3 regions of the Micromonospora sp. NPDC049047 genome follow, and region 3 is predicted to be linked to each of the others. Evidence: riboswitches for the same ligand, from Rfam matches in the RefSeq annotation. Region 3 holds a riboswitch; each other region holds the start of a gene.

Region 1 (10,311 bases), on a different contig from region 3:
CTCGATGGCGGCGAAGGCCTCGAAGCGCTCGGTCTCGTCCGGCACGTACGTGTCGAGCAGGTTCAGGTAGAACTGGACGTGCACGGCCTCCTCGAACAGTTGCCGGGACAGGTAGAGGCGACCCTCGGGGCTGTTGACGTGCTGGTAGAGGTTGAGCACCAGGTTGTTGGCGACGATGGTGTCGCCGGTGGCGAAGAACGCCACCAGGCGGCTGACCAGGTGCCGCTCGGCCGGCGACAGCCGGTCCAGGTCGGCGAGGTCGGCGTGCAGGTCGACCTCCTCGACCGTCCAGGTGTTGCGGATGGCGTCGCGGAACCTGTCGAAGAAGTGCGGGTAGCGCATCGGGCGGAGGGTGAGGTCCATCCCGGGGTCGAGCAGCATGTGCGTGGTCCTCGTGTCGGAGACGGCGGTGTCGGTGGTGGGGTCGGCGACTGTCACTGGCAGGCCTCGCACGACTCGGGGTTCTCCAGCGAGCAGGCAAGCGCATCCGCGTCGGCCGCCACCGGGGCGACGAGCGCGACGGTGGCCTGCTGGATCCGGGTGGCCGGGCGCGAGCGCAGGTAGTAGGTGGACTTCAGCCCGGCCTTCCAGGCGTACAGGTACATCGAGGAGAGCTTGCCGATGGTCGGCGCGGCCAGGAACAGGTTCAGCGACTGGGACTGGTCGATGAACGGGGCGCGGGCGGCGGCCAGGTCGATCAGGGCACGCTGCGGCAGCTCCCAGGCCGTGCGGAACAGCTCCCGGACGGCGGCCGGCAGCTCGGCGATGTCCTGCACCGAGCCCTCGGCCCGCTTGATCGCCGACCGCACCCGGTCGGTCCACAGACCGCGGGCCTTCAGCTCGCGGACCAGGGCGGTGTTGACCTGGAGGAACTCCCCCGACAGCGTCTCGCGCTTGAACAGGTTCGACACCTGCGGCTCGATGCATTCGTAGCACCCGGCGATCGAGGCGATGGTCGCGGTCGGGGCGACGGCCACCAGCAGCGAGTTACGCAGGCCGTGCGCCGCGACCCGCTCGCGCAGCGCGTCCCACCGTGCGGTCTGCGTACCCTCGACACCCCACAGGTCCGGTTGCAGGTCGCCCCGCGCGGCCCGGGTCTGCCCGTACGCCGGGTGCGCGCCGAACTGCCGTGCCAGGTCGGCGGAGGTCTCCAGCGCCGTCAGGTACAACTCCTCGCTGATCCGGGTGGACAACTCCCGCGCGGCCGGCGAGTCGAACGGCAGCCGCAGCGCGAAGAAGACGTCCTGCAGGCCCATCAGCCCGAGCCCGACCGGCCGCCAGCGGGGGTTGCTTGCCGCCGCCTGCGCGGTTGGGTAGTAGTTGATGTCGATGACCCGGTCGAGGAAGGTGACGGCGGTCCGCACCGTGGCGCGCAGCCGCTCCCAGTCGATGCCGTCGTCGGTGAGGTGGGCGGCGAGGTTCACCGAGCCGAGGTTGCACACTGCCGTCTCGGCGTCACTGGACACCTCGATGATCTCCGTGCAGAGGTTGGACAGGTGCACCACGTTGCCGTCCTCGGCGGTCTGGTTGCACAGCCGGTTCGCGGCGTCCTTGAAGGTCATCCACCCGTTGCCGGTCTGGGCGAGGGTGCGCATCATCTTCCCGTACAGCTCCCGTGCCGGGACCTGCCGCACGTAACGGCCCGCCGCCTCGGCCTCCCGGTACGCGGCGTCGAACCGCTCCCCCCACAGGTCGGGCAGTTCGGGCACCTCGTGCGGGTCGAACAGCGACCACAGCTCGTCGGCCTCGACCCGGCGCATGAACTCGTCCGGGATCCAGTTGGCCAGGTTGAGGTTGTGGGTGCGCCGGGCGTCCTCGCCGGTGTTGTCCCGCAGCTGCAGGAACTCCTCGATGTCCGGGTGCCACGGCTCCAGGTAGACGCAGGCCGCGCCCTTGCGCCGGCCACCCTGGTTGACGGCGGCGACGCTCGCGTCAAGCGTGCGCAGCCACGGCACGATCCCGTTGGACTGCCCGTTGGTGCCGCGGATCAGCGCGCCCCGGGACCGGACCCGGGAGTACGCGATCCCGATGCCGCCGGCGAACTTGGACAGGTTGGCGACCTGGGCGTACCGCGCGTAGATCGAGTCCAGCTCGTCGCGCGGCGAGTCGACCAGGTAACAGGAGGACATCTGGGTGTGCCGGGTGCCGGAGTTGAACAGGGTCGGCGAGCTGGGCAGGTACGCCAGGCTGGAGATGAGCCGGTAGAAGCCGATCGCCTCGTCCGGCGTCCGGGACAGGCCGCAGGCCACCCGCAGCAGCCAGTACTGCGGGGTCTCCAGCACCAGCCGGCTGGTGGGGTGCCGCAGCAGGTACCTGTCGTACACGGTGCGCAGGCCGAAGTACTCGAACCGTCGGTCGCCGTCCGGATCGACGGCGGCGTCGAGGATCGGGGCGTGTGCGGCGACGAACGCGGCGGTGTCGTCGCCGATCAGGCCCTCGGCGTGGCCGACCCGGATCGCCGCGCTGAACGAGGCGATGCCCTGCCGACGTACCTCCTTGTCGACGTAGGCGGACAGCAGCCGGGCGGCGAGGCGGGAGTACTGCGGTTCCGCACCGATCATCTCGGCTGCGGTCTGGATGGAGAGCCGGTCCAGCTCGGCAGTCGTCGCGCCGTCGTACAGGCCGCTGATCGTGCGGGTGGCGACGCGCATCGGGTCGACGTCGGCCAGGTCGTCGGCCCACCGCTCGACCGCCCGGACGATCTTGTTCACGTCCACGGATTCGGTGCCGCCGTCGCGCTTGCGGACCTGCATGGTCGTGCGCCGCACTGCCGCGTCGCCGCCTGCCGGGGCTACCTCGGTGACTGTCACCACTCACTCCTCGCGAGTTCGAGACCTGATGGCCCTCGAACGCGTGGAGACGGACACCGGCGGACGCCACGCCGGCGCGGCGTGGGTCAGGTGGCGTCAGCCGTCCCACGCGGCCTCGGACCGCCGCCCACCCGGGTGCGGGTACGCGGCGCGCTGGCAGGTCTTCGGACTCGTGGGCACTACCGGGTTGGCCGGTCTCCTACTGACCGTCGCTTCCCAGGCCACTTCGTGGCCCAGTGCTCATGACGGCTGTCGTTCCCACTCACCGCTGCGGGACAGTCCCGGATTCGCACCGGGTTCCCTCTTGCCTCGACCGCTCGGGAGAGCGGCCGAACCAGCTGCGCTCGACACCATATATAGGGACGCTGCCGTTGTCACACCCCACATGTCGGTCCCGGGCGTGTCGATGGCGATGCCCGTGATGGTCGTCACCGGCACCGAGGCGCCGGGTCGGCCCGGCTCGACGCGGGGCCGGCGAACGCCGCGCGGCAGGCGACACCGGAGCAGATGCCGACATGCGGAAAGGTGTGATGTATTAGGTCTTTGAATGTAAGGAACCCTACCCATACCCGGTCGTCAATGTGAGTTTCCAGAGTGGACATCCAATCTTCTGGGTTACTTGGCGCGACCCGCTCCAACACCCCATCGGACCGGGAGTGCCTCAGCAGGCCGCGAGTGGAGCAGCAGCCGCGGCGTGGTGCGCGCGCCCACCAGCGCGACGAATACCGCCAGCAGCGCCCTGAGGGCTGGCGGACCAGGCAGGGCGGCCAAGACGACGACGACACATCGATGAATCCGTAGCACGAAAAACATTAGATGTCTTCGATTCCTGGGTGATCGACGTCGTTGACGCGTCGGTTTGACCCTCCGTATACTCCCAGAGATCATCAGATCTTTAGCCTAGCCGGGCGAGGAGCGCATGCCGCAGATCACCGCCGTCACCGTCGAGGACGTCCGCTTCCCCACCTCCCTGACCGCTGACGGCTCCGACGCCATGAACAAGGACGGCGACTACTCGGCGGCCTATGTCGTCCTGCACACCGACGGCGTCGACAGCACCGGTGCGCCACTCGCGGGCCACGGCCTGACCTTCACCATCGGCCGGGGCAACGACATCGTCGTCGCGGCGGCCGTCCACCAGGCACAGCGCCTCGTCGGCGTGGACGTCGCCACGATGGCGGCCGACATGGGAGCGGTCTACCGCCTGCTCACCTCCGACTCCCAACTGCGCTGGCTCGGCCCGGAAAAGGGCGTCGTGCACCTGTCGCTGGCCGCCGTGCTGAACGCGTCGTGGGACCTGGTCGCCCGGCTCGCCGCCAAGCCACTGTGGCGGCTGCTCGTCGACATGTCCCCCGAGCAGCTCGTCGACATCGCGGACCTGCGCTATCTGTCCGACGCGCTGACCCGGGACGAGGCGCTTGCCATCCTGCGCGCCAAGGAGAGCACAAAGGCGGCCCGGCTCGCCGAGCTGAACCGGACCGGCTACCCCGCCTACACCACCTCGGCGGGCTGGCTCGGCTACGGCGACGACAAGCTGCGCCGGCTGTGCCAGGAGGCGGTGGACACCGGCTACGGCTACGTCAAGCTGAAGGTGGGCGCCAACCTCGACGACGACATCCGCCGGTGCGGCATCGCCCGGGAGATCCTCGGTCCGGACCGCCACCTGATGATCGACGCCAACCAGGTGTGGGACGTCGGTCAGGCGATCGAGTGGGTCAAGGCCCTCGCGCAGTTCGAACCACTGTGGATCGAGGAGCCCACCAGCCCTGACGACATCCTCGGGCACGCCGCCGTCCGCCGCGCCGTCGCTCCGATCGGAGTCGCCACCGGCGAACACTGCCACAACCGGGTGATGTTCAAGCAGTTGTTCCAGGCCGAGGCCATCGACTTCTGCCAGCTTGACACCGGCAGGTTGGCCAGCATCAACGAGATCGTCGCCGTGCTGCTGCTCGCCGCGAAGTTCGAGATCCCGGTGTGCCCCCACGCCGGCGGCGTCGGGCTGTGCGAGATGGTCCAGCACGTGTCGGTGCTCGACTATGTCGCGATCTCGGGAGATCTCACCGACCGGGTCACCGAGTTCGTCGACCACCTGCACGAGCACTTCACCGACCCGTGCATCATCGAGGACACCGGCTCGGGCAGCGGTTACGTCCTGCCCCGCGCGCCCGGCTACTCCACCCGGATGCGCCCCGAGTCGGTCGAGCTCTACCGATTTCCCGACGGCCACTACTGGGCGGCGACAGACCCGACTACGGTGTCACCTTCGGAGCCGTATGTGATCGCGGGTGGGACGGCCACCCCCGCCGGCCGCTAGGGGGTTGTCATGTCGCGCACCGACGAGGTGGTGAACGGCATCAAGCGGATGATCCTCGAAGGGCACTTCAAGCCCGGGGATCGACTGCCCATCGAGAAGGACCTCGCCGAGTCGCTCGGCGTCTCACGCGGCTCGCTACGCGAGGGGATGTCGGCGCTGTCGATCCTCGGCATCGTCAACATCCGGCAGGGTGACGGCACCTATGTCACAAACCTCGACGCGCCGCAGCTGCTGGCCCCGATGGGCTTCGTCGTCGACTTCCAGGGCCAGGGCGACCCGCGGCACGTCCACATCGTCCGGCGGCTGCTGGAGTGCGAGGCCGCCCGCCTGGCGGCGACCAGGATCACCGACGAGGCCCTCGCCCAGGCGGCGGATCTCCTCGACGAGGCCGGTCTGATCGCCGGTCAGTCGCCGCAGGAGCACGAACGGATCATGGAGATCGACATCGCGTTCCACCGGATCATCGCGGTGCACGCGGACAATCCGGTGCTCGTGGGTCTGATCGAGGCGTTCGCCGGGCGCACCCTGCGCGGGCGGCTCTGGCGCAGCCTGCACGAGGAGGGCGCGGACCGGCGTACCCACGACGAGCACGTCGCGATCCTGAAGGCCCTGCAGGCCCGGGACCCGGAGCGCGCCCGGATCCGGATGGCCAACCACCTGATCGGGGTCGAGGAAGCGCTGCACGGACAGCCCGACGACGGTGACGCCACCATCGAGCCGGCGCGGTTCTGAGCGCCCACCCCGGCGTACGACGACCCGCTTCGCACCCGCGCACGGCCCGACGGCCCGGGGCGCGCCCGATCCTGTGATCGCGCGCGCCCCGGTCGACGAATTCAGCGTTCGTCCCGCTCTCCGCTGGTGCTGCCGGTCATCGCGGCGACCAGGTCGTCGGTGGTGACCTCGTCCGCGCGCAGCCGGGCCGCCCGACGGCCGAGGCGCAGCACCTCGACCCGGTCGGCGATCTCGAGCACCTGCGGCATGTTGTGGCTCACCAACACCACTGACATGCCGGCGTCGCGGGCCCGCCGGACAACGTCGAGCACCCGCCCGGTCTGAACGACACCGAGCGCCGCGGTCGGCTCGTCGAGGATGACCACGTTCGTCGCCCAGATGATCGCGCGGGCCACCGCGACGCACTGTCGCTGCCCACCGGACAGCATCGCGATCGGGGTGGTGACCCGGGGGATCCGCACACCCAGTTCGTCGAGGGCCGCGGCGGCACCCTGCCGCATGGCGCGCTTGTCGAGCAGTCCCAGCCGGCCGAGCGGCCCGGAGCGCAGGATCTCCCGACCGAGGTACAGGTTGGCGGCCACGCTGAGATCGTCAGCGACGGCGAGATCCTGGTAGACGGTCTCCACCCCCGCACGCCGGGCGTCGACCGGCGTGGAGAACTGGACGGGACGACCGTCCACCCGGATCTCACCCTCGTCCGGCGCGTGCACGCCGGACAGCGTCTTGATCAGTGTGCTCTTGCCGGCGCCGTTGTCGCCGATCAGCGCGACGACCTCACCTCGGTGGACCGTGAAGTCGGCGCCGCGCAACGCCTCGACGTGCCCGAAGCGCTTGACGATGCCACGGGCTTCGAGGACGGGCGGTTCCTCGCCGGTCGGTCGTTTGTCGCTGTCGGCGGTAGCCGTCGGGGTCGCGCCCATCACTGCACCGGAGGGTTGGCGCAACTCGGCTCGAGCACCGCCTTGATCTCCGCGGAGTCGATGTTCTTCTTGGTGACGAACGTGACGCCGGTGTCGGCCGACGCCAGCGGCGCCTTGTCCCGCAGGTGCTTGACCATCTTGTCGACGCCGAAGTAGCCCATCTTGAACGGGTTCTGTACGACGAGCGCGGAGATCTGCCCGCTGCGCACCCCGGCGATCTCGTCCGGGGCGGCGTCCCACCCGATGATGACCACCTTGCCGGACTTCCCGGCCGCCTGGATGGCCTGCGCCGCGCCGAGCACGCTCGGCTCGTTGGCCGCGAAGACACCCTTCAGGTTGGGGTTGGCGGTGAGGATGTTCTCGGTGACCCGTCGGGCCTCGTTGACGTCGCTCTTGCTCGGCTGTTGGCCGACCAGCTTCAGGTTGGGATACTGGGCGAGGCCGGCCTTGAAGCCGTCGACCCGCTCGGTGTTGGTCTGCGATCCGGGCTGGAACTCGACAAGCGCCACCTCGTGGTTGCCGGGGCCGAGTTCGGTGGCGAGCAACTTCGCCGCCTCGGTGGCCGACGCCTTGTTGTCGGTGGCGAAGAGCGGTACGCTCGACGGCTGCGGGCTGGTGCCCGAGTCGATCATCGCGACCGGGATCTTCGCGGCGAGCGCCTGGTCGGTCGCGGGGGCGAGGGCGCTGGAGTCGGTCGCCGCGTACACGATGCCGTCGACCTTCTTGGTGACGAAGTTCTGGATCAGGTTGACCTGGCCCTCGACATCGGTCTCGGTGGTCACCCCGTCCCACTGGACGGTGACGTCGCCCGCGCGCTGGGCGGCGCACTCCGCGCCCGCCTTCACGGTGTTCCAGTAGTCGGCACCGACGGCCTTCGGCACGACGGCGAGCTTCAACGGGCCGCTCGCCTCCTTCGTCGCGCCGCCGTCGCCGTCGCGGACCTCGACCCCGCCGCAGGCGCTGAGCAGCGCGGTCGCCGCGGCCGCAGCCAGAACGGCCCGTACACCCAGGATCGACCGTCGGGTCCGCCGGCTGGTGGTGGTGTGCGCCATGGTGTGTGTCCTTCCTCGTTCGGAGTCTCGGAATGGCATGTCAACCCCGTGATTCCAGCCGCCGGCGGCGGTACTGGTCGAAGTAGACGGCGGCCCAGATGATCAGGCCGACGATCACCTGCTGGTAGTGGATGCTGATGTCGAGCAGGACAGCGCCGTTGCGCACCAGGGCGATGAGGAACGCGCCGATGATGGTGCCGACGATCCGGCCCTGACCGCCGAAGAGACTGGCGCCGCCGATGACCGCGGCAGCGATGACGTCGAGTTCCAGGGAGATGCCGTAGTTCGGCTGGCCGGAGTTGACCCGGGAGGCGGCGATCATGCCGCCCAGCCCGACCAGTACGCCCGCCAGCACGTACACCCCGGTCAGGTGGCGCCCCACCCGGATGCCCGAGCGGCGGGCCGCCTCCAGGTTGGAGCCCATCGCGTAGGTGTACTGGCCGAAGCGGGTCTGGGAGAGCAGGAAGGCGACCCCGACCGCGACCAGGACGGTGATCACCACGGCGAACGGAATGCCGAGGATCTCCCCGTTGCCGAGCAGCTGGAAGGATCGGGGCAGGCCGTAGACGCCGACCGCGCCGGTGATGATGAAGACGAGACCACGGCCCACGGACATCGTGCCCAGTGTCGCGATGAACGGCGGGATCCGGGCCACTGTCACCAGCAACCCGTTCAGCAGACCGGCCAGCGCGCCGACGCCGATCGCGACCACGGTCGCCGCCCAGAGGGAGAAACCGAGGTCGCGGACGACCATCGCGCCCGCGACACCGGCGAGCGCGGCGACCGACCCCACTGACAGGTCGATGCCCTTGGTGATGATGACCATCGTCTGCGCCGTGGCGATGATGGCGATCACCGCGGTCTGCGCTCCGATGTTGAAGAGGTTGTCCGTTGTCAGGAAGTAGGGACTGGCGAAGGTCAACGCGACGAACAGGACGACGAGCGCGGTCGCGGCGGTCAACTCGGAGACGGCGTGGGAGATCCGTTCGCGGAACCAGTCGCTGAGTTCGCCGCGCTGCGTGCCGGCGGTTGCCTCGACTGTACTCATCGTCGGATCTGACCTCCCCAAGCGTGGTGCCGGCGCGGAACGGGGGAATCCCCGGCGAGCCGGCAACCTCTGAGCCACCGCACCTCTTCGGCGGGGTGTGCGGGCTCGTGCCCGCACACCCGTCGAGATAGGTCGGATGTTTCCCACGATCAGGCGTTACCTTGCCACGCATTGACTCATGTTGCCAAGGTCTTACGGGGATGTTGTCGTCGTTACCCGGCAGGACCGTGGCATACGTCTGATCAAACTGGCACAACCTGCGGCCGATCGGTAGACCCGACCCGAGGTGCGGTAGGTCAGGCGGCCGGCCGTCGCGGTGTCACGCCGGGTCCAGCCGGTACGCCCGGCGGGCCGTGCGCCGCCAGATCGCCGCCCGCTCGTCCTCGCCCAGCGGGTCCAGCAGCTCGGTGAGGGCCTCGACCCAGCGCGCGTACGAGGAGGCGAGCAGGCACACCGGCCAGTCCGAGCCGAACATCAGCCGGTCCGGACCGAACGCGTCGAGGGCGTGCTCGACGGCGGGCCGAAGGTCCGCGGTCGTCCACGACGGCCCGTCCACCTCGGTCACCAGGCCGGAGAGCTTCGCCGTCGTGTTGGGCTCGACGGCGAGCGCCCGCAGGTCGCGCGGCCAGGCGCCGAGGCCGCCGGAGCCAAGCGCGGGCTTGCCCAGGTGGTCCAACACGAACCGCATCTCGGGCAGGTCGCGGACGAGCCGCGTGGCGGCGGGCAACTGGTGGTCGCGTACCAGCAGGTCGAAGGCGAGGCCCGCGGCGCCCACCGCGGCGATGCCGCGCCGGATGTCCGGGCGGTCGAGGTACGCCGGGTCCGGCTCGGACTGGACGAGGTCGCGGATGCCCACCAGCCGCTCCCCGCCGCGCGCAGCCCGGAGTCGGTCGAGGCGGTCAGCGACGTTGTCGGCGGCGAGGTCGACCCAGCCGACGACCCCGGCGATCAGGGGGTCGTCGGCAGCGATGCCCAGCAGCTCGGGCGTCTCCGTCCGGACCGGAACGGACTGCACCACGACGGTCTGGGTGACCCCGGCGGCCCGGGCCGCCGGGGCGAGATCGAGCGGGGTGAAGTCGTTGTCGATCGCCGCCATGGTGTGCGGATCGATCCAGGGCTGCGGGTGCCGTGCCCGGACCCAGAGATGATGGTGCGCGTCAACGACGCCCTGGCCCGGCGCAGCCTCGGTGGTCGTCATCGGACATGTCCTGGCGTGCTCACGTACACTTCCCACCCCGCCCAGTCATTGGTCAGACGTCCGGGTCGACTCGGTACCGTCGGTACCGCCCGGCAGTTTGACCATGTTAGCGGTAACAGAATGCCCTTGGGGTCGTCGACGACACGCCGCAGCACAACCAAGCATCATATCTTTAGAATTCAGACTTGTCGATACTAGCGCTGACCGTGGGCTGCGGCCCGGTCCGAGCGGCCGGGT
Region 2 (10,311 bases), on a different contig from region 3:
TGCGGGTAGGGGTGCTCGAACGGCTCGTGCCGGAACAACCGGCCGGAGCTGCGGAGGCGGTCGATGAGCAACGCGTCGGCGTCCTTGAAGAACACCCCGCCGACCAGGTCGATGCCGTCGTCGAACCGCCCGTTCGGGGCGACCGGGTTGACAAGCGGCAACCCGTAGGCGCGGCAGACGGCGAGGTCGTCCGCACCGAAGGCCGGCGCCTGGTGCACCAGGCCGGTGCCGTCCTCGGTGGTGACGTAGTCCGCGAGGACCACCCGGTGCGCGTCCGGGATGTCCACCAGGTCGAACGGCCGCTCGTACCGCAACCCCTCCAGGGCCGCCCCCGGGACCGTCGCCAGGATCTCCGCCTCGTCGCCGAGGACCCGCCGGGTCAGCGGTTCGGCGACGACGAACGTGCCCCGCTCGGTGCGGGCCAGGGTGTACGTCACCGTGGGGTGGACCGCGACGGCGGTGTTCGACACCAGGGTCCACGGGGTGGTCGTCCAGATCAGCAGGTCGACACCGCTGTGTCCGGCCACCTCCCCGCGCACCGGGAACCGCACGTACACGGACGGGTCGGCGACGGTCTCGTACCCCTGGGCCACCTCGTGGTCGGACAGGGTCGTACCGTCGCGGGTGCAGTACGGCGCGACCCGGAAATCCTCCACCAGGCGCCCGCCGTCGTGGATCCGCTTCAGCGACCACCAGACGCTGTCCACGTACTCCGGGGACATCGTCTGGTACGGGTGCTCCAGGTCGATCCAGTAACCCATCCGCTCGCTGAGCTGGACGAACTCGTCCACGTGCCGCAGCACCGAGGCGCGGCACCGGGCGTTGAACTCGGCGATGCCCATCTTCTCGATGTCGGGCTTGCCGCCGAGCCCCAACTCCTTCTCCACCGCCAGCTCGACCGGCAGGCCGTGGCAGTCCCAGCCGGCCCGGCGGGGCACCGAGAAGCCCCGCATCGTCCGGTACCGGGGAAAGAGGTCCTTGAACACCCGCGCCTCGATGTGGTGGGTGCCCGGCGTGCCGTTGGCGGTGGGTGGCCCCTCGTAGAACACCCACGGCGGGCCGTCCGCCGTCTGGGCCAGACTCCGCTCGAACACGTTGTTGGCCTGCCACCACTCGATCACCGCACGGTCCAGCCCACCAAGGTCGATCTTGGTGGGCAGTGGCACGAATGGCGACTTCGACGGACCGTCCGGCACCGACGTTCTCCCTACACTCCACAGTCCGCTCACGCGGGCATCAGCGCACTGCCCACGCGGGGACGAAGTGTCAGGCGTATGGCCAGGACTCCGCGGTACCACCCCGCTTGCGCCCCGACGTGCGGGCGCCGCTTCATTTCGCGACGTGACGTGCCGCTACGTCCGGTTCTACTGGGGCCGTTGTGCTGCCCGTTCTTCCGGAGGCTCCCCGGTGATGGCCGGATCGGTGCCGATGCCGCCCAGCATAGCTGTCCCAGCCGGGCACCAGTGGCCGCAGCGTCAGGCGTGCAGCCAGACGCGGAGCTGGCCGGTGGCGGTGAAGCCGGCGGCGAGCGCCGCTGCCAGCTCCGGGGTGGTCTCGTAGCCGACAAGCGGCGCGCCGGGCACTGTGGCGCACACCGCTCGCCAGATGTCGCAGGAGTCGTCGGTGCGGGTGAACAGGTTGGAGACGCCGTACGGGCCGTCGCCGCTGAGCACCGCTCCGCCGGTGATCGCACCCCGGGCGTCGTGGCGGGCGAGCACCCGCACCCGGGGGTGGGCCAGGAGCGCGGGGCGGAACAGCTCCCCACCGCCGTGGGCCGCCGCCCACGCGGCCAGCTCGTCGGCTGTGCCGACCGGGTCCAGCGGGGGGTCGACAGGTGGTGGCAGGGGTGGCCGGTGGATCCACCGCGCGTCGAAGAGCACCCGGAACCCGTACCCGGACAGGTCGAGGTCGGCGAAGCTGTCCTTCACCGACGCCCCGGGCCCCGCGTCGATCCGGGCCAGCAGCGCCACGGCGGCGACGCCCGGCCGCACTGTGACAGCGTCCGGGTACCACTGTGGTGAGCGGTGGGGGACCGACCAGGCGTCGGCGTCGGTCTGGCCGGTGAGCCCGTGGCTGGCGCAGACGATGTCGCACCATTCGGCGTTGTCGCGGGCCGCCGTCCGCACGTCCTTGAGCACGTCGGGCAGCCTAGCCTCGGGATCAGCCAGGGTCAGCGGAGTCGGGTGAGCAGGATCCGGCCGCCCTCATGGACGCCACCGTCGATGGCGATGACTCTGTCGTCGGCGTAGCGCAGCGCGACAGTGACATCCGACGGCGCCACGCCGAAGTGCGTGGTGAGGGTGCTGTGGCCGTGGACGAGCACGTCGCCCCCGAGCGTGCGCAGCATCATCGACACCCGGTCGTCGGGGCTGGCCGGTTCGGCGTCACGAAAGGCGCCCCGGTCGCTCATCCGAGCGCAGAAGTCGAGCCATGCCGCGGGGGCGCGGGAGCCGAGCGCCCTGCCGACCGCCGCGTTCACGGCGGCCACACGTGATCCCAGTTCCAGGTACCGGGTGGTGTCGGAGTGCACGAGCAGGAACCCGTCGACGACAGCGACCGCTGGCAGTCGCGTCATCCACTCGACCTGCTGCGGGGTCAGCTGGTGCAGGTCCTGCTCACGTCCGCCGAACCGGGCCCAGCCACCGCGAAACCCGCCGGGCTCGTCCCACCCGGGAACGGGCCGGCTGCCGAACCGGTGTGCGGCGAGTAACTGCACCTCGTGGTTACCCAACAGCGCCCCGACGTGGCCGCCCGCCGCGGCTGCGGCGCCGGCGAGCCGCCGGATGTCGTCGATGACGCCGAGACCGTCCGGGCCGCGGTCGACGTAGTCGCCGAGCAGCCACAGCCGCGCGTCACCCGCGGACCAGTGCCCGGCCTGGTCGACGAGCCCGGCCTCGCGAAGTGACTCCCGGAACTCGGACCGGTGACCGTGGATGTCCGCCGCCACGTACAGCGCCGTCATGCCGCCGCCAGCTCACCCAGGTGCACCGCGGCATGCCAGTACGGCTCGTGGCCGGGGACGGTCATGACGTACCGGGGCAGCTCGGCGGTCGACCGCCGCAGCGTCTCGTCGAGCGTCACCATGGCCGCCACGGTAGGGGGTGCCGCCGGCCGGCAGCCAATGTCTGCGCGTCTTCGGCAGGCAATCAGCGACGTAGCACGTCGAGCAGGTCGGCGCCGATCGCCTGGATGGCAGCCGCCTCCAGGGAATACCTGACGAAGTGCCCAGCTCGTTCGGCCCGGACCAGACCGGCGACGCGCAGTGCGGACAGGTGCTTGGTCACCGCGGTCTCGTCGAGGCGCCAGAGCCGGGCGATCTCCCGGGCGGACCTGGGTTCGACGGCTATCGCGCGGCACACCTCCAGGCGTGCCGGGTGAGCGAGCACGTCGAGGCGTCGCAGGGTCAGTCGCCGGTCGGCCGTGTGCTCCGGCGGCGGGAACGGGTAGTGCACCACCACCGGACGGCCCGCCTCGTCGGCGACGTAGACATGGGGGGCGCCGAAGACGGTGGGCACCAGCACCAGCCCCCGTTCGGGTACCGCCAGCGACTTGCTCTGCACCTTGTCGATGGTGACGCGGCCATCCGTACCGATGGCGACGGCGGGAGACAGGCCAGCCAGCGCGGCGGGCAGGTCGCCACGGGCGGCCGTACGTGATCGCGCCCGCACCTCACCGGCGAGCGCCGGCTCGATCCGGTGCCACTCGGCCGCGAAGAACGCCGCCCAGCACCCCTGCAGCAGGCGGACCACTGTGGTCTGTGCCGCGGCGGGCTGCTCCAGGAGCAGCCGCACCGCCCGCGTCGCGGCCGCGCCCCGCGCCCGGGACAACGCCATCAACTCGGCACCCACGCGATGGTCGGTCACGTCGGCGGACCGGCCGCCCACCCGCAGCAGCGGTCGGAGCATCGCGGCGGCGAACTGGGCGGGCGGCATCGCGCGCAGTGCCGCCACCGCCTGCGCCCAGTCGAGGGCCGGCGGCAGCGTCGGATCCGCGAACACTGTCGCGCGGACCGCCCGCACCGCGAACGACCAGGTATTCAGCTCCGCGACCAGGTCGGCTGGCAACTCGGCGAGGACGCGCGCCGCCCACTCCGCCCGCTCCGGGTGATGCTCGACGCCGACGAGCACGTGCCACGCCCAGGCCAACTCCACGATCGGCGAGACCGCGAACGTCACCGCCGTGGCCCGATCCGCGGGAAGCTGAAAGGTGATCGGCACGACCACACCCTAGGCGGCGGTGGCGGCGGGAGCGGGCGATGAGGTCGCCGCTCCCGCCTCGCTCGACGTCGTTGGCCACACCGGGGTGGCTCAGGGGGCGTAGACCAGGTCCATCGTGTCGGTGTGCCCGGACCAGCGTAGGTCGAGATGCCAGCACCCGGCCTGCGGCATGTCGATGATCGACGGACCGGGGCCGCCGGCGACCTCCCGGGTCACCCGGGTGTCGGTGCCGTCAAGCGTCGCGGTGATGACAAGGGCCGCCGGTGCGGTCGGGTCGGGTGAGGTCGTGGAGGCGCGGGCCACCCACAGGATCTTGTTGTTCGATCCGTCCTTGCGGACCTGGCGCAGCGGGTGGGCGAAGAGCACCGCCACGATGTCACCCTTTGCCCCGACGACGTGTGGCCCACTGCTGCCCCCGTGGAACCCGGTGTCCGCCCAGTCGGGCAGCGACGTCGTCTCGACCCGTGAGTGGCAGCCCGTCGCGGCGCCCGCGACGCCCGCGGCGCCTGCGGTGGTCGCGGCGCCCGCGCTGCTCGGCGTGGTGGTCGGCGCGGTGGTGGTCGGCGCGACCGACCCGCCGCCGGTCGTGGTCGCGCACCCCGCCAGCAGAAGCACCGATGCCGCCAGCAGCGACCTGCCCCGTGAACCCATCTCTACCTCCGGTACCCGTCGACAACCTCTCGCATCTTCAGGACACCGGCCGAGCCCGTCAGGTTCCCAGCTCCGATGAAACAGACCCCTAGCGCAGCGAACGGGCGATCTCGATCGCCTCGGCCTTGCTGACGGCACCCTCAAGCCGGTAGCTCACGTCGCCGTCCGCCCAGATCAGGGTCGAGGCGGCAAGCCGGGCGGTCTCCTGGCGGATCTGGCCCGAGCGGTCCACGTACGACAGCACGTGCGGACCGTCCACCCACACCGCGAAGCCACCGTTGACCTCGACCCAGCCCACACCCGCCGGCATGACCTCCTTGTGGAAGGACAGATTCAGCCGACCGTCGAACGCGTCGATGCGCAGCGCGCCGCCGTCATAGAGCAGCGTCGCGACCCGACAGGTGCCCGCCGGGTCGGGGTCGGCGACCTGCACCCGCTCGGGCGGGCCCAGCTTCGCCGGTAGCCGGATCGGGAACCGCACCGCACGTTGGGCCTCCTGCAGCCCGGTGACCCGCTGCGCGGGCAACGGCGACGCGACGCCACCGGGCAACGACGGGGTGGGCGAGACGGCGATGCTCACGCCGGCGAAGCGCAGCAGGCCGGTGACCGCGTCGGCGATGGCGGCACGGGTCGGCGGCAACACCGCCACCAGCACGGCGACGAGCACCGCAGCGACGAGCGGGCGCCACCGCCGCGCCGGTCGGCGCAGCCGGCCGCGGACCGCGGCGCGCACGTCGGGCGGCTCGGGCGTCTCCAGCCAGGCGGACAGGTCGCGCAGTTCCCGTTCCAGGTCAGCCATGCCGTACCTCCTCCCGGTCGAGCAGGCCGCGAAGCTTCGCCAGGGCCCGGGACGTGCGCGACTTCACAGTGCCCCGCGGCCAGCCCAGGGCCGCCACCGTCTCCTCCTCGCTGAGGTCGAGGAAGAACCGGCAGACGATCACCTCGCGGTCGCGTACGGGTAGTTGGCGCAGCGCCTGCACCAGGGCGGTGCGACGCTCACCGGCGAGAACCGCACCCACCGCCCCGTCCTCGGCGATCTCCGAGGTCGGGTCCGCCGCCGCGGCGCGCAGGACGAGCCCGTCGCGCCGGCCGCGCGACCGGTGCAGGTTGCGGGTCTCGTTGGCGACGATCGCGAGCAGCCACGATCGGAAGGACGACTCGCCCCGGTAACGGGACAACTTGCGGTACGCCTTCACGAACGCCTCCTGGATGACGTCCTCGGCGTCCGAGCCCGCGCCGAGCAGCACCGCCGTCCGGAACGCGGACGCGGTGTGCCGAGCGACCAGGAGGTCGTACGCCGCCAGGTCGCCGGAGCGGGCGCGGGTGACGAGTGCGTCGTCGTCCAGGGGAACCTCCGTTCGGGTCACACTCATGACACCGCCCACGCCTGGCGGGTTCCACCCTCGTCGGGTCAGCTTTCTCCCATCCGGCGTGCAGGGTATTGCCAGGAATCGGTGCTGCACTTGCGGGGCGTCGAGGAGAGGGGTTGGGCATGAGCTGGTTCAGTCGCCGGTCACGGGGTGCCGAGGCGACCCCGACGAAGCTGGACCGCGAGGCGACCCGGGACGACCTCGCCGCGCTTGAGGCGTTCGTCCTGAGCCGGCGCGGGGTGGAGTTCTACCTGGAGCCGGAGACCACCGCCACGGACACCACTGTGGTGGCGATCGCCCACGACGGGGAGTGGATCCGTCGGCGTACCGGCACGCCACGGGCGGCGGGATCCATCGCCCGCAAACACGCGGTGCCGTTGTACGAGGCGGGCCGGACCGGCTACCCGGAGCGGATGCGGGTGTGGAACCGCGCCCACCCGGAACGGCACGCCCGCTGAGGCCGGTCCGCTCAGGCGGGTCCGACCGCCGCGCGGGCCTGCTCAAGCGTCATCGGCTCGGCGTGACTCGACACGTACCAGTGGTAGGTGTCGTCGAGCAGCCGTCGGACCAGGCCCAGGTCGAGGTCGTCGTTGGGGCGGCGCAGGTGCGCCGGCGGGGGGTAGAAGCAGTCGCCCAGCAGCATGACGCCCGAGTCGGGCACCAGCACGACCGTCGAGTCCGGTGCGTGCCCGCCGCCGACGTGGCGTAGCCCCACCCCGACCGGCAGTTCGTCCCGCTCGGCGAAGACCCGGGTGGGCGGCAGGATGGTGAAGTCCGCCCAGGAGTCCATGGCCCGGGCCCGGGCCCGAAAGCTCGGGCCGAGGCGGGGCTCGGCGCGGACCTGCTCGTCCAGGTAGCGGTGACTCCACGGTCGGGCGGCTTCGGCGCGCAGCAGCGGCACGGCCGTCTGGTGCCCGACGATCTCGACTCCCGGCCACGCGCAGGCGCCCCAGACGTGGTCCCAGTGGTGGTGGGTGTAGACGAGCCAGCGCGGCGGCGGCAGCCCGGCGGCGGTCAGCGCCGCCTGGATGTCGCGGGCGTGCCCGGGGCTCTGCCCGGCGTCGATCATCACACTGCCGCGTTCGTCGGCCACGACGGCGACGCCGGCCTGGACCGCCGCTGGGTCCGGATCACCTGGGCAGAGCCAGACCCGGCCGGCGAGCCGGTGAAATCGCATGGCGACGATGGTGATCGACCTCCGGGATCGATTGCGGACGTTGCTGCGGTGGTCGCCGATCCTAGGTGACCGCGCCGCCTGACACCGCCCTGCCGGCCGACCGTCGCAGGTCAGCGCGGGTGTGCGCACCCCGCTCGGCGTCACCTGACGCACCGCGGGAACGGCCGCCCCGCCGCGCGCGGCACAGCAGAGAAAGCGAGATGCCGCATAGGCCGGCGCCATTGCCGGGCGCGACTTCGTGGCGATCATTATCGGCGTATGTCAATGGACTGCGCCCGCTTGACGGCCTCGGGGTCGACGTTGACCGGCGGCGCGGCGGTGTGGCAGCATTCGCGGCCTGACGGCAGTGAAGGAAGTCGGTGCGAATCCGACGCGGTCCCGCCACTGTCACCGGGGAGCGATCCCCCCTCGTGAGTCACGGCCGTGTGTCTGCGGTTGGAAGGCCGGGGGAGAGCGTCGATCCGGAAGCCAGGATACTTCGGCCGTCGGGACGTACCCCAGGGCGTGGACACCCGAGGAGGACCCGATGACGCACGGCGTCGCACACATTGACGACAATCGCCACGACAGGTGTCGTGGGCGCCGCACCGCGCCCACGACCGGCCGCGCCGGCATCCAGAGCGCCGGCCGCGCCGGCGGGCTCCAGGTCGGCCGAGCGGGCCACCGGTCCCGCTGAGCTGAGCGCCCGGCGCCGACCGACCCCCCGACGTCCGCGTCGACAGGTCCGGTCGCGCCGTCGTACCGGCTGACGCCGCACCCACCCGCTTCGTCCAGGTCGCCTCAGTGGCCGCCGGGGCGTCACTCTCCGGAGCCTGCCGTGCGCATCCTGCTGCTCTCCACCGCCGACACCGACCTGCTCGCCGCCCGCGCCAGCGGCGCCGACTATCGGCTCGCCAACCCCGCCCGCGTCGCCGCCGACGAGGTGCCCGCCCTGCTCGACGGGGTGAACCTCGCCGTCGTACGCCTGCTCGGCGGTCGACAGGCCTGGCCGGACGGTCTCGCCGCGGTGCTCGCCACCGGTGTGCCGACGGTGGTGCTCGGTGGCGAGACGCTGCCCGACGCGGAGCTGATGGCCATCTCCACAGTGCCGTCCGGGGACGTCACCCAGGCGCTCGCGTACCTGGTCGAGGGTGGGCCGGACAACCTCGGGCAGTTGGCCCGGTTCCTCTCCGACACGGTGCTGCTCACCGGCGAGGGGTTCGCCCCGCCCGCCCGCACCCCGGCGTACGGCGTGCACGGCGCGCACCTGGCCGACCCGTACCGGCCCACGGTGGGGATCGTCTTCTACCGGGCACACGCGCTGGCCGGCAACACCGGCTTCGTCGACGTGCTGGTCGACGCGGTGCGGGAGGCCGGCGGCAGTCCGCTGCCGATCTTCTGCGGCTCGCTGCGGGGGCTCACCGCCGACAGTGGACCGCTCGGGCTCTTCGCCCGCTGTGACGCGCTGCTGGTCACCGTCCTCGCGGCAGGTGGCGCGGTCGCCGCGGACGCCTCCGGCGGCGGCGACGAGGACGCCTGGGACGTCGGCGCCCTGGCCGCCCTTGATGTGCCGATCATCCAGGCGCTCTGCCTGACCAGCACCCGCGAGCAGTGGGCCGGCAGCGACGCCGGGCTGTCCCCGTTGGACGCCGCGATGCAGGTGGCCATCCCGGAGTTCGACGGCCGGATCGTCACTGTGCCGTTCTCGTTCAAGCAGATCGACGCCGACGGCCTCTCCGTCTACGTCGCCGATCCCGAGCGGGCCGCCCGGGTCGCCGGGATCGCGGTGCGTCACGCCCGGCTGCGGTACGTGCCCAACGGTGACAAGCGGGTCGCCGTGGTGCTCAGCTCGTACCCCACCAGGCACTCCCGGGTCGGCAACGCCGTCGGGCTGGACACTCCGGTCTCGGCGGTCCGGCTGCTCGCCGCGCTGGCCGAGGACGGCTACGACCTGGGCGACGGCCCGATGCCCGACGACGGTGACGCGTTGATCCACGCGCTGATCGCCGCCGGTGGGCACGACGTGGAGTGGCTCACCCCGGAGCAGTTGGCCGCCGCCGAGGCCCGGATACCGGGGGACACGTACCGGCGGTGGTTCGACAGGGTCCCCGCCGAGCTGCGCGAGCGGATGCGCGAACACTGGGGTGAGCCGCCCGGCCAGCTCTACACCGAGAGTGGGGACATCGTCCTCGCCGGGCTGCGCTTCGGCAACGTGGTGCTGCTGATCCAGCCGCCGCGTGGGTTCGGGGAGAACCCGATCGCCATCTACCACGACCCGGACCTGCCGCCGAGTCACCACTACCTGGCCGCGTACCGCTGGCTGGCCGCCCCTGTCGACGACGGCGGCTTCGGCGCGGACGCCGTCGTGCACCTGGGCAAGCACGGCACCCTTGAGTGGTTGCCCGGCAAGGGCCTCGGCCTGGCCGCCGGCTGCGCGCCCGACGCGGTCCTGGGTGACCTGCCGCTGGTCTACCCGTTCATCGTCAACGACCCCGGCGAGGGCACCCAGGCCAAGCGCCGGGCGCACGCAGTGGTGATCGACCACCTGGTGCCGCCGATGGCCCGCGCCGAGACCTACGGCGACCTGGCCAAACTGGAACAACTGCTCGACGAGTACGCCACAGTGCAGGCCCTCGACCCGGCGAAGGTGCCGACCGTGCGGGCGCAGATCTGGGACCTGGTCCGCGCCGCCGAGCTGCACCACGACCTGCACGCCGAGGCGATGCCCGACGCTGACGACTTCGACGACTTCGTGCTGCACCTCGACGGGTACCTGTGCGAGGTCAAGGACGTGCAGATCCGCGACGGGCTGCACATCCTCGCCGACGCTCCCACCGGTGAACCCCGGGTCAACCTGGTCCTCGCGGTGCTGCGCGCACCCCAGATCTGGGGTGGCGCCCACGCCCTGCCCGGCCTG
Region 3 (10,311 bases):
GCGGGGACGGCGGTGAGGCTTGTGGAGATCTCCGGCGTGCGGGCACTGAGCGCGTCGAGGCCGGAGGTGAAGTTCGCGCCGGCGTAGCGGGACCAGGTCAGGCCGGTGGCAGAGAGGAAGAGCAGGCCAACGGCGAGCCAGACGCCGGTGGTGGCATGCCAACCCCGGGTACGGCGAACGCCCCGGCCCGAGGAGAGGTCGGGCACGAGCAGGTGCCGGGCGGTGGCTCGGGCGGTGCCGCGTCGGCGCCACCAGAGCATGACCCCGCCGAGGGTCATCACCCACAGCCAGCTCGCGGCCAGCTCGGAGTAGTGCTCGCCCACCGTGCCCAGGTGCAGGTGGCGGTGCAGGTCGTCCAGCCACGTCGCGGCGGGCGTGGAGCCGAACCAGGTGGTGAGCTGCCCCTGGGACTCGGCGGTGTACGGGTTGACGTAGACGGTGTGCTGCTTCTCGCCGAGTTCCGGCAGGGAGAACACCACCTTGGTGGTCCGGTCGCCGTCACCGGGCTGCACGGCGCTGATGATGCCGGCCGGGTGCGCGTTCCGGGCGGCCCCGACCTGTTCGGCCAACGGGAGCTGACGTTCACCCACCTCAGTGACGGTCAGTTGGTCGCCGTAGAGCATCGCGTCGAGCTGCGGGGTGGTGGTGTAGGCGAGCCCGGTCAGCGCGGCGACCACCAGGAACGGGGCGACGAGGATGCCGGCGTAGAAGTGCAGTCGCAGCAGCAGCGCGCCGAACGGTGACGTGCGCCGGGGCGGGCGGGCGGTCTCCGCGGGTGTCGTTGGTGGTGGCGTCGCCGCGCCGGACAAATCGGTAAGAGACATGGTGATCCGATCGGATGGGTAGGGAAGCACACGAAGGCCCTTCCCGTACTGGTCTGGTCGCCCGGTGGTGTGTCGCGTCGGCCCTCTTTGGTAGTCGGGCCACCGGGGCTGCCGGTTCCCGACCAGGTGGAGGGTCCAGTCCCCGAGGTCAGGGCTGGTCGGGCTCGCCAGCGCGGCCGGGCACGGCGGCCCGCCGCCACCGCAGTCCGGCCGCCACCGCGACGAGAACGGCCAGCGCGGCACCCGCGACGAGGACGCCGGCACCCGGGCCGCCGCCGCTCTTCACCGCCGCGATGGCGGACGGGGTGACCGCCGACGTGCCGACGCCGGCAACCGGCGCTGCGCTGGACGTGGGGTCGGCCACAGTGAACGGGTACGACCCCTGGACCGGGTGCCCGTCGGTGGAGACGACCCGGTAGGCGACCGTGTACCTGCCGTTGGGCAGCGTGTCGGTCACCGGGACCGTGCTCCTCGCCCCGGTGACCACCGGCTCGCCGGTGGCGAGCTTCCGGCTGGCGGTGTCGGTGAGCACGATGGTCGTGAACGTGGGGTCCAGCCGTTGCAGGAATTCGAGGACGATCTCGGTCGGTGCGCTCGGTACTGTCGCGTCCCGAGCCGGCGTCGAGGACTTGAGCGAGTTGTGCGCCCAGGTCGGGGCGGCCGGGATGAGCAGCGCCACGACGACGGCGAGCACCGCCGCGCCGAGCCGGACGGCGGTGGGGTGGAGTGGCCGTACGCGCCTGCTGCGGTCTGCGGTTGGCGCGGTCATCCGAGCACCTGCTCGCCGATCCAGCCACCCGGTGGACATCCGGGTGGGACGGCGAAGACGGCGGACCCGATCGGCGTGGTCCATTCGTTGAGCAGGTCCCGCTCGGCCAGCCGGCGTTGGATGGGCAGGAACTGCCGGGCGATGTCGGCCTGGAACGAGGTGAAGATCAATCCGCTGTCGGCGTGACCCTCGGCCGTCGGCACACCGTCGTAGTTGTAGGGCCGGCGCAGGATCTTCAGCCGGTCGTCGGTGACTCGGGCCCGGGTGAGGTGGGAGAAGTCGGGGATGACGGTGAGCCCGTCCGGGCCGGTGGCGGCGAAGTCGGGCTCGTCGTGTTCGACGGTGCCGGTCAGGGGGGCGCCGGTGTCGAGCCGCCGCCCGATGGCGAGTTCGCGATCGTCGCGCCCGAGCAGGTCCCAGGTCTCCATGTTCATGCTGATCCGCCGCACCACCACTGTGCTGCTGTCGCGAAGCCACGCCGGGCCGTCCGGCACCCAGAGGGCGGTGTCCAGCGGGGTGCCGGGCCGGGGGTTGGCGGTGCCGTCGAGCTGGCCGAACAGGTTGCGTTGCGTGTGGCCGCCCGGCTCGACGCCGGGGCTGCGCCGGAAGCCCCGCTGGACCCACCGGACGGTGGCGAAGGGCCGGCTGTCCTTGAGAAGCACTCGTTGGGCGTGGGCGACGGTCACCGCGTCGTCCGCGCAGATCTGCACCAGCAGGTCGCCGCCGGACCAGGCCGCCTGGAGGCGGTCGACGCGGAACGATGGCAGGTCGCTGACCGAGGCGGGCCGCCGATCGTCGACACCGGCGGCCCGGTACAGGCCGGGGCCGAAGCCGAAGGTCACGGTCAGCCGGGCCGGCAGCAGCCCGAGTTCCGCCTCGGTGTCGGCCAACGCGGGCTGGCCCTGGGTGAGCCGGACCGCGTCGTCGGTGAGCAGACGCAGCATCCGACCCAGCGCGGCCCGGTCGGTGCCGGCCCGCAGGGTCAACGCGACGAATGCCGCGTGCGCCTGCGGCTCGGTGGCGACCCCGGCCTGCCGGGCACCGTGAAACGGCTCGACCAGGCCGCCGACGCCCGCCACCGGCGTGGTGTCGGCAGCCGTCTGTGGTTGCCCGCCGTCGGTACGGGTCGCGGTGATGGTTGCCGCGCCGGTCACGGCGCCGCCGACGGCCAGGGCCCCGCCGGTGAGCAGGCCACGCCTGCTCACCGGTCGGACCTGTGACATCTCGGTCACGATGCCGGGCTCATGCTCATCCCCGGCGTCGCGCTCGTGCCGGGCATGGACTCGCCGTGCCCGGGGGCGTAGCTCTCCTGCGCGCCGGTGAACGGCTTGGCCACCGCGCGGAACTGCTGGGTCCGGCCATCGGCGAAGGTCAGGGTGAAGGTCAGCTCGTCGCCGGCCTGGACTGGCCTGGTGAGGTCCATCAGCATCAGGTGATCGCCGCCGGGCTCCAGCGCGTGCGTGCTCTTCGCCTTGATCACGACGCCGCCCTGCTTGGCCTGCATGACCATCTTGCCGTCCTTCATGGCCATCTCGTGCAGCTCCATCGGCGACACCGAGGTCGCGGCACCGGTCACCGTGACATCGCTGTCGCCGTCGTTGACCAGGGTCCCGAAGGCCGCCGTCATCCCCTTGTCGGCGGCCTTCACCCACGGGTCACGAATGCCGAGCACAGCGGCGTCCGGGTTGGCCGACGTCGACGCGGACGGACTGGCCTGCCCGGTCGACGGGGCGTCGGACGAGTCGCAACCAGCGACGCCCACCGCCAGGATCGCGGCGGTGAGGACGATGGCCGAGCGGCGTGAACCGAGCGGGCTGGTGGTGCGCATGTGTTCTTCCTCCGATGATCGCTGCTGGCTGGATGGTCGGCCGCGACGGGGAGAAAGTTCCGGTCTCAGGGCACGTTGATCGTGAACTCGGCGGTGTGCACCTTTCCGGCGATCTGGAAGTCGAAGAAGGCCCGGAACCGGCCCGAGCTGGGGGCGGTCAGCCAGAACTTGACCGACCCGTCGACCAGCTCCGGCTCGGGATGGACGTGCACGTACCCGAGGTCGCCCTCGCGGACGACGACCAGGTGCCCGAAAGCGCCGAGGTACGGCTCCACCTGCGCGGGTGTGGTCGGGCCGGCGCTGACCTGGAAGAACATCGGCGCCGTCACCCCCACCGTCGGAGTGCCGTTCATCGACACCGCGTACCGCCCGGCCGTCGCCTGGGCCTGCGCCGGCGGCAGCGCCGTCGGGGTGTGCGTGCCGGGCACTGTGTGGTCGACGCCCAGCACGAGAGGCAGCTGCGTGCCGTTGGCCGCGGTCACGGAGAAGTCGGCGTAGACGCGGTAGCCACCGGGTCGGGCCAGCGTCAGGGGGACGCTCCAGGTGCCGTCGGACGCCATCGTCGGGTGCAGGTGCTGGTAGCCGGACAGGTCACGGCCGACCACGATCAGGTGCAACGGCTTGTCGTGGACGACCGCGAAGCGGGTCGCCGGCTGCCGGTCGGTCCCGACGATGCGGAACCGGTAGTCCGCGCGTACCCCAGGCGGTTGGGACCGCTCCAGCGGTTGCAGGGTGTACCCGCCGGCGCTGACCATGGTCCCGGTCGCCAGCGTCTCGCCCGTCGCGGTGTCACCCCGATGTGTGTGCGGCCCGGTACCCGCCGGGTGTTGGTGCCCATCGGCCGCGGACACCGCCTGCTCGGAGGCGGACGGACCGCCCGCCGGTTGCCGGGCGTTGTCCGCCCGGCCCTGGTCGCCGGTGCCGATGCGGGCCAGCCCGAACCCGGCCAGCAGGGCGAGCACCAGCCCACCGACGAGCAGCGCCAGGTGGGCGTTGCTCAGCCGGGACCCGGGTGCCACGGCGGCCAGGTCCGTGTCGGACCGAGGTCCGGCATCGACAGCCGATCCGTCGTCAGTGGTGGCGCGGTCCGTCGCTGCCTGATCGGCCGGCGTCGGATCGGCAGCGACGCCCGTGCGGGCCGCGACGACCGTGTTGCTCTTGCGCGCGGCCGGCCCGGTGGTGGGTCGCCTCTTGTCGCCCGCGGCCTGCGCAACGCCGCCGGTCGCCGCGCCGGCCTTGCCGGTGGCCGTCGTGCGAGCGCTGGCCCGGCCAGTGCCCGCCTTTCCTCCGCCGGCCTTGCCCCCGCCGGTCCTGTTCGTGGTACGGGCACCGCCGCCGCGTCGACCGGAGGCCGCCGGCGAGGTACGGCCCCGGCCCGTGGGCTTGCCGGTGGAGGCCGTTCGGCGACGCCAGAGGACGAATCCGGCCGCCGCTCCGGCCGCCGCGATCGCCGCCGCCCAGCCGGCCCAGGTCGGTACTCCGGAACCACTCTCGTCGGTCGACCCGCTGGGCGGGCCCGCCGCCGCCCCGGACGCCGGGGTCACCGGCTCAGCCGAGGTGGTCGGCACCGCCGACGCCTGCCCGGATGACCCTTGCTGCTCGGTGGCGGCCACCAGCGCCGGGTCCGGTTGGTTCGTCGGAGGGCTCCACCCCTTGGGTGCGGCCGTCACCCGTCCGTCGTAGCGGAAGGTCAGGGTGCCCCGCACGGTGTCGCCGTCCGAGGCGACCGACAGGTAGCTGACCGAGTACTGCCCCTTGGCCGGCAGGTGGGTGACGGCCACCGTCGCCGGGAACCCGGTCGTGTACTCCCGTGGCTCGAACTGCCCGTTGACCAGGAAGTACTCCCGTACCGGCTTATCGAGAGGCGTCGGCTCCCCATACGACCAGCCGTTGTCGACCCGGATGCCACCCGGCGCGGTGACCGTGAAGAACGCGTTGGCAGCGGCCTTCTCGGTGAAGAAGAGCTGCACCGACGTCAACGGCTCGCGCACCGTGGCGCCACCCGCCGGCGTGGACATGGCGAGAGTCCCGTGAGCCGCGGCGGATTGGGCGGACACGAGGAGGGCGACCGCCGAGGCGAGGAGGAACGCGAGGAGGCCCGAGACCACCCGCCCGCAAGTCTGGGGGAGACGACGCATCTGCATATCCTCACCGCCGCGAGACTTTTTCAATAGGTGGCGATCTTCTTCCTCAAATCACAGAAGTCGACGATGAGGACGCGCGCCGCCGCAGCGGGACGCCCTGGTGGACACATTCCCTGGCCAGCTATGCTCCGGGCGGCGCTGGTTCGCCCCGTCGTGACCGGCTGGGCGTCGTAAGAGGGAACCCGGTGAAAATCCGGGGCTGCCCCGCAGCGGTGAGTGGGAACGAACGTCGTCATCAGCACTGGGCCGTCGGCCTGGGAAGCGACGGCCAGTAGGAGACCGGCACGACCGGTCAGGCCCGCGAGTCCGAAGACCTGCCAACGTCGCGTACACAACCGTGTGCGCCGCCGTCGGCCTCGCGGGTGGGCTGAGCGGGTGACGTGCCGTACGTCGGCGCGTCCTCGTCAGCGTGTCCGCGTTCCCGTGGTGTGGTTTCCCGAGGGACGGACTGCCGCTGTGCACGACACCGCCACGATCGCCGGCCGAGCGCCGTCGGCGTCGCACCTGACCCTGTCGCAGATCATGGATCAGCACCACACGAACCTGATGGGTACGGTGCACGGCGGCCGGATCCTCAACCTCATCGACTCGGTGGCCGGGGTGGTCGCCGCCCGGCACTCGGACGGGCCGGCGGTCACCGCCGCGATCGACGAGACAGCGTTCCTGCGCGCGGTGCGGGTCGGCGACGTCGTGCACGTCGACGCCCGGATCACCTGGGCCGGCCGCAGCTCGATGGAGGTCGCGGTCAAGGTCACCGCCGACCGGTGGGACCGGGCGGTGCCGCCCACCGACGTGGCCACCGCGCACCTGGTCATGGTCGCGATCGACGACGGGCAGCCGCGGACCGTGCCGCAACTGCTGCCGGAGACCGACGGGGACCGGCGGCGCTACCGCGAGGCGGAGATCCGCCGCGAGCACCGGCTGGCCCTGCGCCGGGCGCTGCTCGACGGCGCCGACGAGGGCTGAGGCGGGCTCGGACTGCCCGTGGCTGTGCTCAGGCGGACAGGTGACGGAAAGTCCGCCCCGATCCTGGTGTTCGACGCCTGGGAGCACGCCTACTACTTGCAGTACCGCAACGTCCGTCCGGACTACGTAGACCGGCTGTGGAACCTGGTCAACTGGACCGACGTCACCTCCCGCTTCGACGCCGGCCGCGCCGCCACCCCGAAAATCTGATCCGGCGTGTCCGGGTACACCCCCGAGGCCGCGGAGATCGTCCAACGCGCCGCCGGGGTCATCGCGGCAAAACACCGAGGTGACCTCGTCGGCGCCGAGGCGCTGATGTCGGCGTTCGGCTCCGAGCAGGCCCGTACCCTCGGCTTCTACCTGCTCGCGGACCTCGCACTCGGCCTGGTCAAAGCACAGAGCGGCCAGTCCATGGACGATCTGGTCCGGGAACTGTCCCTGCTTTTGGCCGACACGGCCCAGTCGCCTCCGGTCTGACGGTCCGCTGGGTCCCGCCGACAGCGGGACCCAGCGGACGTCGCGGCGCCGAACCCTGCGCAGTCGAGGAGCCGGCCGATGTGCCTGCAGCTCAATCACGCGGGTCGCTGCCGATACCGCCCGCCGCGGCGCGCCGCTTGGATAGCGTCTACGTGATAGTTCGATCACGAAGGGTGTGACCTGTCATGCGCGCTGTGGTGCTGCGGGAGTTCGATACTCCGCTGACCGTCGAGGAGATCGACCAGCCCATTCCCGGGCCGGGACAGGTGCTGGTCCGGATCGTCGCCAGCGGGGTCAACCCGCTCGACACGAAGATCCAGGCAGGGAAGGCCGCGCACGCGCGCATCCAGCTGCCCGCGGTGCTCGGCCTGGACCTCGCCGGCGTCGTCGCGGCGGTCGGCGCGGAGGTGACCGACTTCGCGCCGGGCGACGAGGTGTACGGACTGTGTGGTGGCGTCGGCGACCTGCCGGGTTCACTCGCCGAGTATGCCGCCGTGGACGCCCGACTCCTGGCCCGCAAGCCGAGGACACTCTCGATGCGGGAGGCCGCCGCGTTGCCGCTGGCGGCGATCACCTCCTGGGAGGGCCTTGTCGACCGGGCCGGGGTCCGCGCCGGGCAGAAGGTGCTTGTGCACGGTGGCGCCGGCGGCGTCGGTTACGTGGGCGTCCAACTCGCCAAGGCGCGCGGCGCCGAGGCGTACGCCACGGGCGGCCCGGCGAGCATGCACCTGATCGAAAGCCTGGGCGCGGTGCCGATCGACTACACCTCGACAAGCGTCGAGGAGTACGTGCAGAGGTACACCGGGGGCGAGGGGTTCGACGTCATCGCCGACAACGTGGGCGGGGCGACCCTCGACGCGTCGTTCGCGGCGGTGCGTACCTACCACGGGCACGTGGTCAGCGCGCTGGGCTGGGGGTCACACTCGCTCGCCCCGCTGTCGTTCCGGGGAGCGACCTACTCCGGGGTGTTCACCCTGCTGCCGATGTTGACCGGGCGCGGCCGCGACCACCAGGGCGACATCCTGCGGGAGATCGCGGCGCTGGCCGAGGCAGGCGCCCTACGTCCGCGACTGGACCCACGACCGTTCACACTCGACACGGTCATGGACGCCCACCGACTGGTCGCCAGCGGCACCACCAACGGGAAAGTGGTGGTGGACGTCGCCGGCTGAACAGAGCCGATCGTTCACACCGAAGAGGTCGCTGGTTCGATACCGTCATCGCTCACGCAGGTCAAAGGCCACTTCCCGGCTTCGGGAGGTGGCCTTTCTGCTTGCGTACAGCAGCTAAGTACAGCAGTTCTCGTCAGCGACTCAGGGAGTCGCCGAGGCGCGCGGATTCAGGGAGCCGGCATAGCGGCCGGTGCGATCGGGAGCCGGCGGGACGTGGCCCACATCAAGGGCAGGAAGGCCGTGGGGCATCTCCAGAGTCGAGTCAGCGATCCGGCAGGAGGGCCGCGCTGGCGTGCTCGACGAGCGCCAGAGTAGCACCGGGTACCGACACGTCAACCGGCCGTGACCCCTCGCGCGAGGGGTGGGACGGACGACTGCCGGCCGTGCTGCCGGCCTGTCGGGTCTCAGGACCTGCGTGACAGATCAGTCTCGGGACGTGGGTGACACGTCCGGCTAGACGATCTTCGTTTCAGGGTAGCTGTTCAGGGCTCGGGTGGCCGCTCGTGACGTCCTAGGATCGGCGGGTGCTGGCTGACGAGGAACGTCTTCCGCAGTTTGCTTATCACCCGGATCCGGTGGGGACGGGTTCGATCGTGGCTGCTGAGGTGGTGTGCGCGTGTTGTCGGCGGCGGCGGCCGTTCACGTATGTCGGCCCGGTCTTCGCGGTGGAAGAGCTGGCCAGGGCGCTGTGCCCTTGGTGCATCGCGGACGGCCGGGCGGCTGGGATGTTCGACGCGCAGTTCACCGACACGAGCTGGCGGGTTCCGGACGACGTGCCTGCCGACGTGACCGAGGTGGTTCTCCGCCGGACGCCCGGCTTTCTGGGGTGGCAGCAGGAGCAGTGGATGCACCATTGCCGCGACGCGGCGGAGTTCCATGGCTTGGTCGGGGCGAACGAGTTGGCTGCCTTTCCTGACGCGCTGGAACACCTGCGGCTGGAGTTGGCCGGGTCTGGTTGGTCGGCCGATGACAAGGACTGGTATCTGCAAGCGCTGAGCAAGGACGGCCCGGTCACCGCCTATCTCTTCCGCTGCCGGCACTGTGGCAGTCACCTCGCATACTCCGACTCGACCTGACCGCCTGTTTGCTGTCGCGGGGGCTCCGGCTTACGGACCTTGAACCGGGCGATCGGTTTGACGGTGGTGCGCGGGACTTCGGTGAGGAGCTGGTCGCCGTCGTGGACGCGGAAGGGTGGTGTCGGCGGCTTCGACGGTGAGCGTTCGGCCAGCGTGGGCGATGCCGACGTGGATGCGTTGGCCCGCGATGACCAGGGCTCCTCGGCAGCTGACGCGGCGTTCGACCCGCACGGGTTCCGGGTTCGGGGTGGGTGGTGGTCCAGCGGGGCGGGCGTCGCGGATGCTGGCGGTCTCGGCTGGTGTTAGGGGGTTGGGCAGGAGGCATCGCTCGACGCGATGCGGTCGGCGGCGTGCGGCTCTTTGCCTAACCGGGCATGCGGTGCGTGGTGAGGTCCGGCGCGGATACTGGCGGGGTGAAGGAGCAGGAGCAGACGACGGAGTTGACCCGCTGGACCATTCACGGTGAACGGGTGGTTGACGACTCCCGGCGGGCGCAATTGAGCATCGCCGAGGTGGAGTTGCCCGACGGAATTCGTTTCGAGCAGTACGTGATCCGGGCTCCCCGGTCGGCCATGGTCGCCGTGGTCGACGATCAGCAGCGTCTGTTGTTGATGCGGCGGCACCGGTTCGTGTTCGACCGGTGGGTGTGGGAGTTGCCCGGCGGTTACGTCGATGGCGAGGAGCAGCCGGCGCAGTGCGCGGTGCGGGAGGTCGAGGAGGAGACCGGCTGGCGGCCTCAAGGGGTGGAGCCGTTGCTGACCTTCCAACCGTGGGTCGGCACCGCCGACGCCGAGAATCTCCTGTTCCTGGCTCGTAAGGCTGAGCACATCGGCGCACCCTTGGACGTGAACGAGGCGGAGCAGGTCGCGTGGATTCCGCTCGACGAGGCGTACGGGCTGGTGTCCCGGGGTGAGATCGTCGGTGCCGGCACGGTGATCGCGGTGCTGGAGCTGGTCGCGCGCAAGGCCCGGGGAGAGCTGTGACGCTCAGCGTCGGGGACCGAGGGTGGCGTCGATATGGCCGGTGAAGTGCCGGACGGCGGGTAGTCGCCGGTG

Evidence for each region. Region 3 has a riboswitch for cobalamin ahead of AB0B86_RS10995 (acyl-CoA thioesterase). Riboswitches for the same ligand answer to the same signal wherever they lie in the genome.
Region 1: linked by a shared signal. The riboswitch ahead of AB0B86_RS26420 (ribonucleoside-diphosphate reductase subunit alpha) and the one ahead of AB0B86_RS10995 (acyl-CoA thioesterase) in region 3 are both predicted to bind cobalamin.
Region 2: linked by a shared signal. The riboswitch ahead of cobN (cobaltochelatase subunit CobN) and the one ahead of AB0B86_RS10995 (acyl-CoA thioesterase) in region 3 are both predicted to bind cobalamin.

Annotation. Positions count from the first base shown of each region.
Region 1 is NZ_JBEZEY010000021.1:60,461-70,771, reverse strand. Features, by position in the region: gene AB0B86_RS26425 (ribonucleotide-diphosphate reductase subunit beta) at 1-381, opposite strand, end outside; gene AB0B86_RS26420 (ribonucleoside-diphosphate reductase subunit alpha) at 435-2,753, opposite strand; cobalamin riboswitch at 2,948-3,164, opposite strand; gene AB0B86_RS26415 (enolase C-terminal domain-like protein) at 3,730-5,124, shown strand; gene AB0B86_RS26410 (FadR/GntR family transcriptional regulator) at 5,134-5,856, shown strand; gene AB0B86_RS26405 (ATP-binding cassette domain-containing protein) at 5,958-6,776, opposite strand; gene AB0B86_RS26400 (ABC transporter substrate-binding protein) at 6,776-7,828, opposite strand; gene AB0B86_RS26395 (ABC transporter permease) at 7,869-8,876, opposite strand; gene AB0B86_RS26390 (amidohydrolase family protein) at 9,196-10,074, opposite strand.
Region 2 is NZ_JBEZEY010000001.1:389,438-399,748, forward strand. Features, by position in the region: gene ileS (isoleucine--tRNA ligase) at 1-1,196, opposite strand, end outside; gene AB0B86_RS01675 (hypothetical protein) at 1,476-2,138, opposite strand; gene AB0B86_RS01680 (metallophosphoesterase) at 2,171-2,962, opposite strand; gene AB0B86_RS01685 (hypothetical protein) at 2,959-3,084, opposite strand; gene AB0B86_RS01690 (DUF5937 family protein) at 3,147-4,217, opposite strand; gene AB0B86_RS01695 (hypothetical protein) at 4,308-4,868, opposite strand; gene AB0B86_RS01700 (hypothetical protein) at 4,957-5,667, opposite strand; gene AB0B86_RS01705 (RNA polymerase sigma factor) at 5,660-6,241, opposite strand; gene AB0B86_RS01710 (hypothetical protein) at 6,361-6,696, shown strand; gene AB0B86_RS01715 (MBL fold metallo-hydrolase) at 6,708-7,415, opposite strand; cobalamin riboswitch at 7,765-7,894, shown strand; gene cobN (cobaltochelatase subunit CobN) at 8,233-10,311, shown strand, end outside.
Region 3 is NZ_JBEZEY010000005.1:242,345-252,655, forward strand. Features, by position in the region: gene AB0B86_RS10970 (PepSY domain-containing protein) at 1-824, opposite strand, end outside; gene AB0B86_RS10975 (copper resistance CopC family protein) at 973-1,593, opposite strand; gene AB0B86_RS10980 (Dyp-type peroxidase) at 1,590-2,816, opposite strand; gene AB0B86_RS10985 (copper chaperone PCu(A)C) at 2,822-3,421, opposite strand; gene AB0B86_RS10990 (copper resistance protein CopC) at 3,487-5,559, opposite strand; cobalamin riboswitch at 5,688-5,902, shown strand; gene AB0B86_RS10995 (acyl-CoA thioesterase) at 6,022-6,531, shown strand; partial or broken gene AB0B86_RS11000 (Fe-Mn family superoxide dismutase) at 6,589-6,741, shown strand; gene AB0B86_RS11005 (superoxide dismutase) at 6,748-7,008, shown strand; gene AB0B86_RS11010 (zinc-dependent alcohol dehydrogenase family protein) at 7,194-8,180, shown strand; gene AB0B86_RS11015 (CbrC family protein) at 8,705-9,256, shown strand; gene AB0B86_RS11020 (NUDIX hydrolase) at 9,631-10,239, shown strand; gene AB0B86_RS11025 (helix-turn-helix domain-containing protein) at 10,243-10,311, opposite strand, start outside.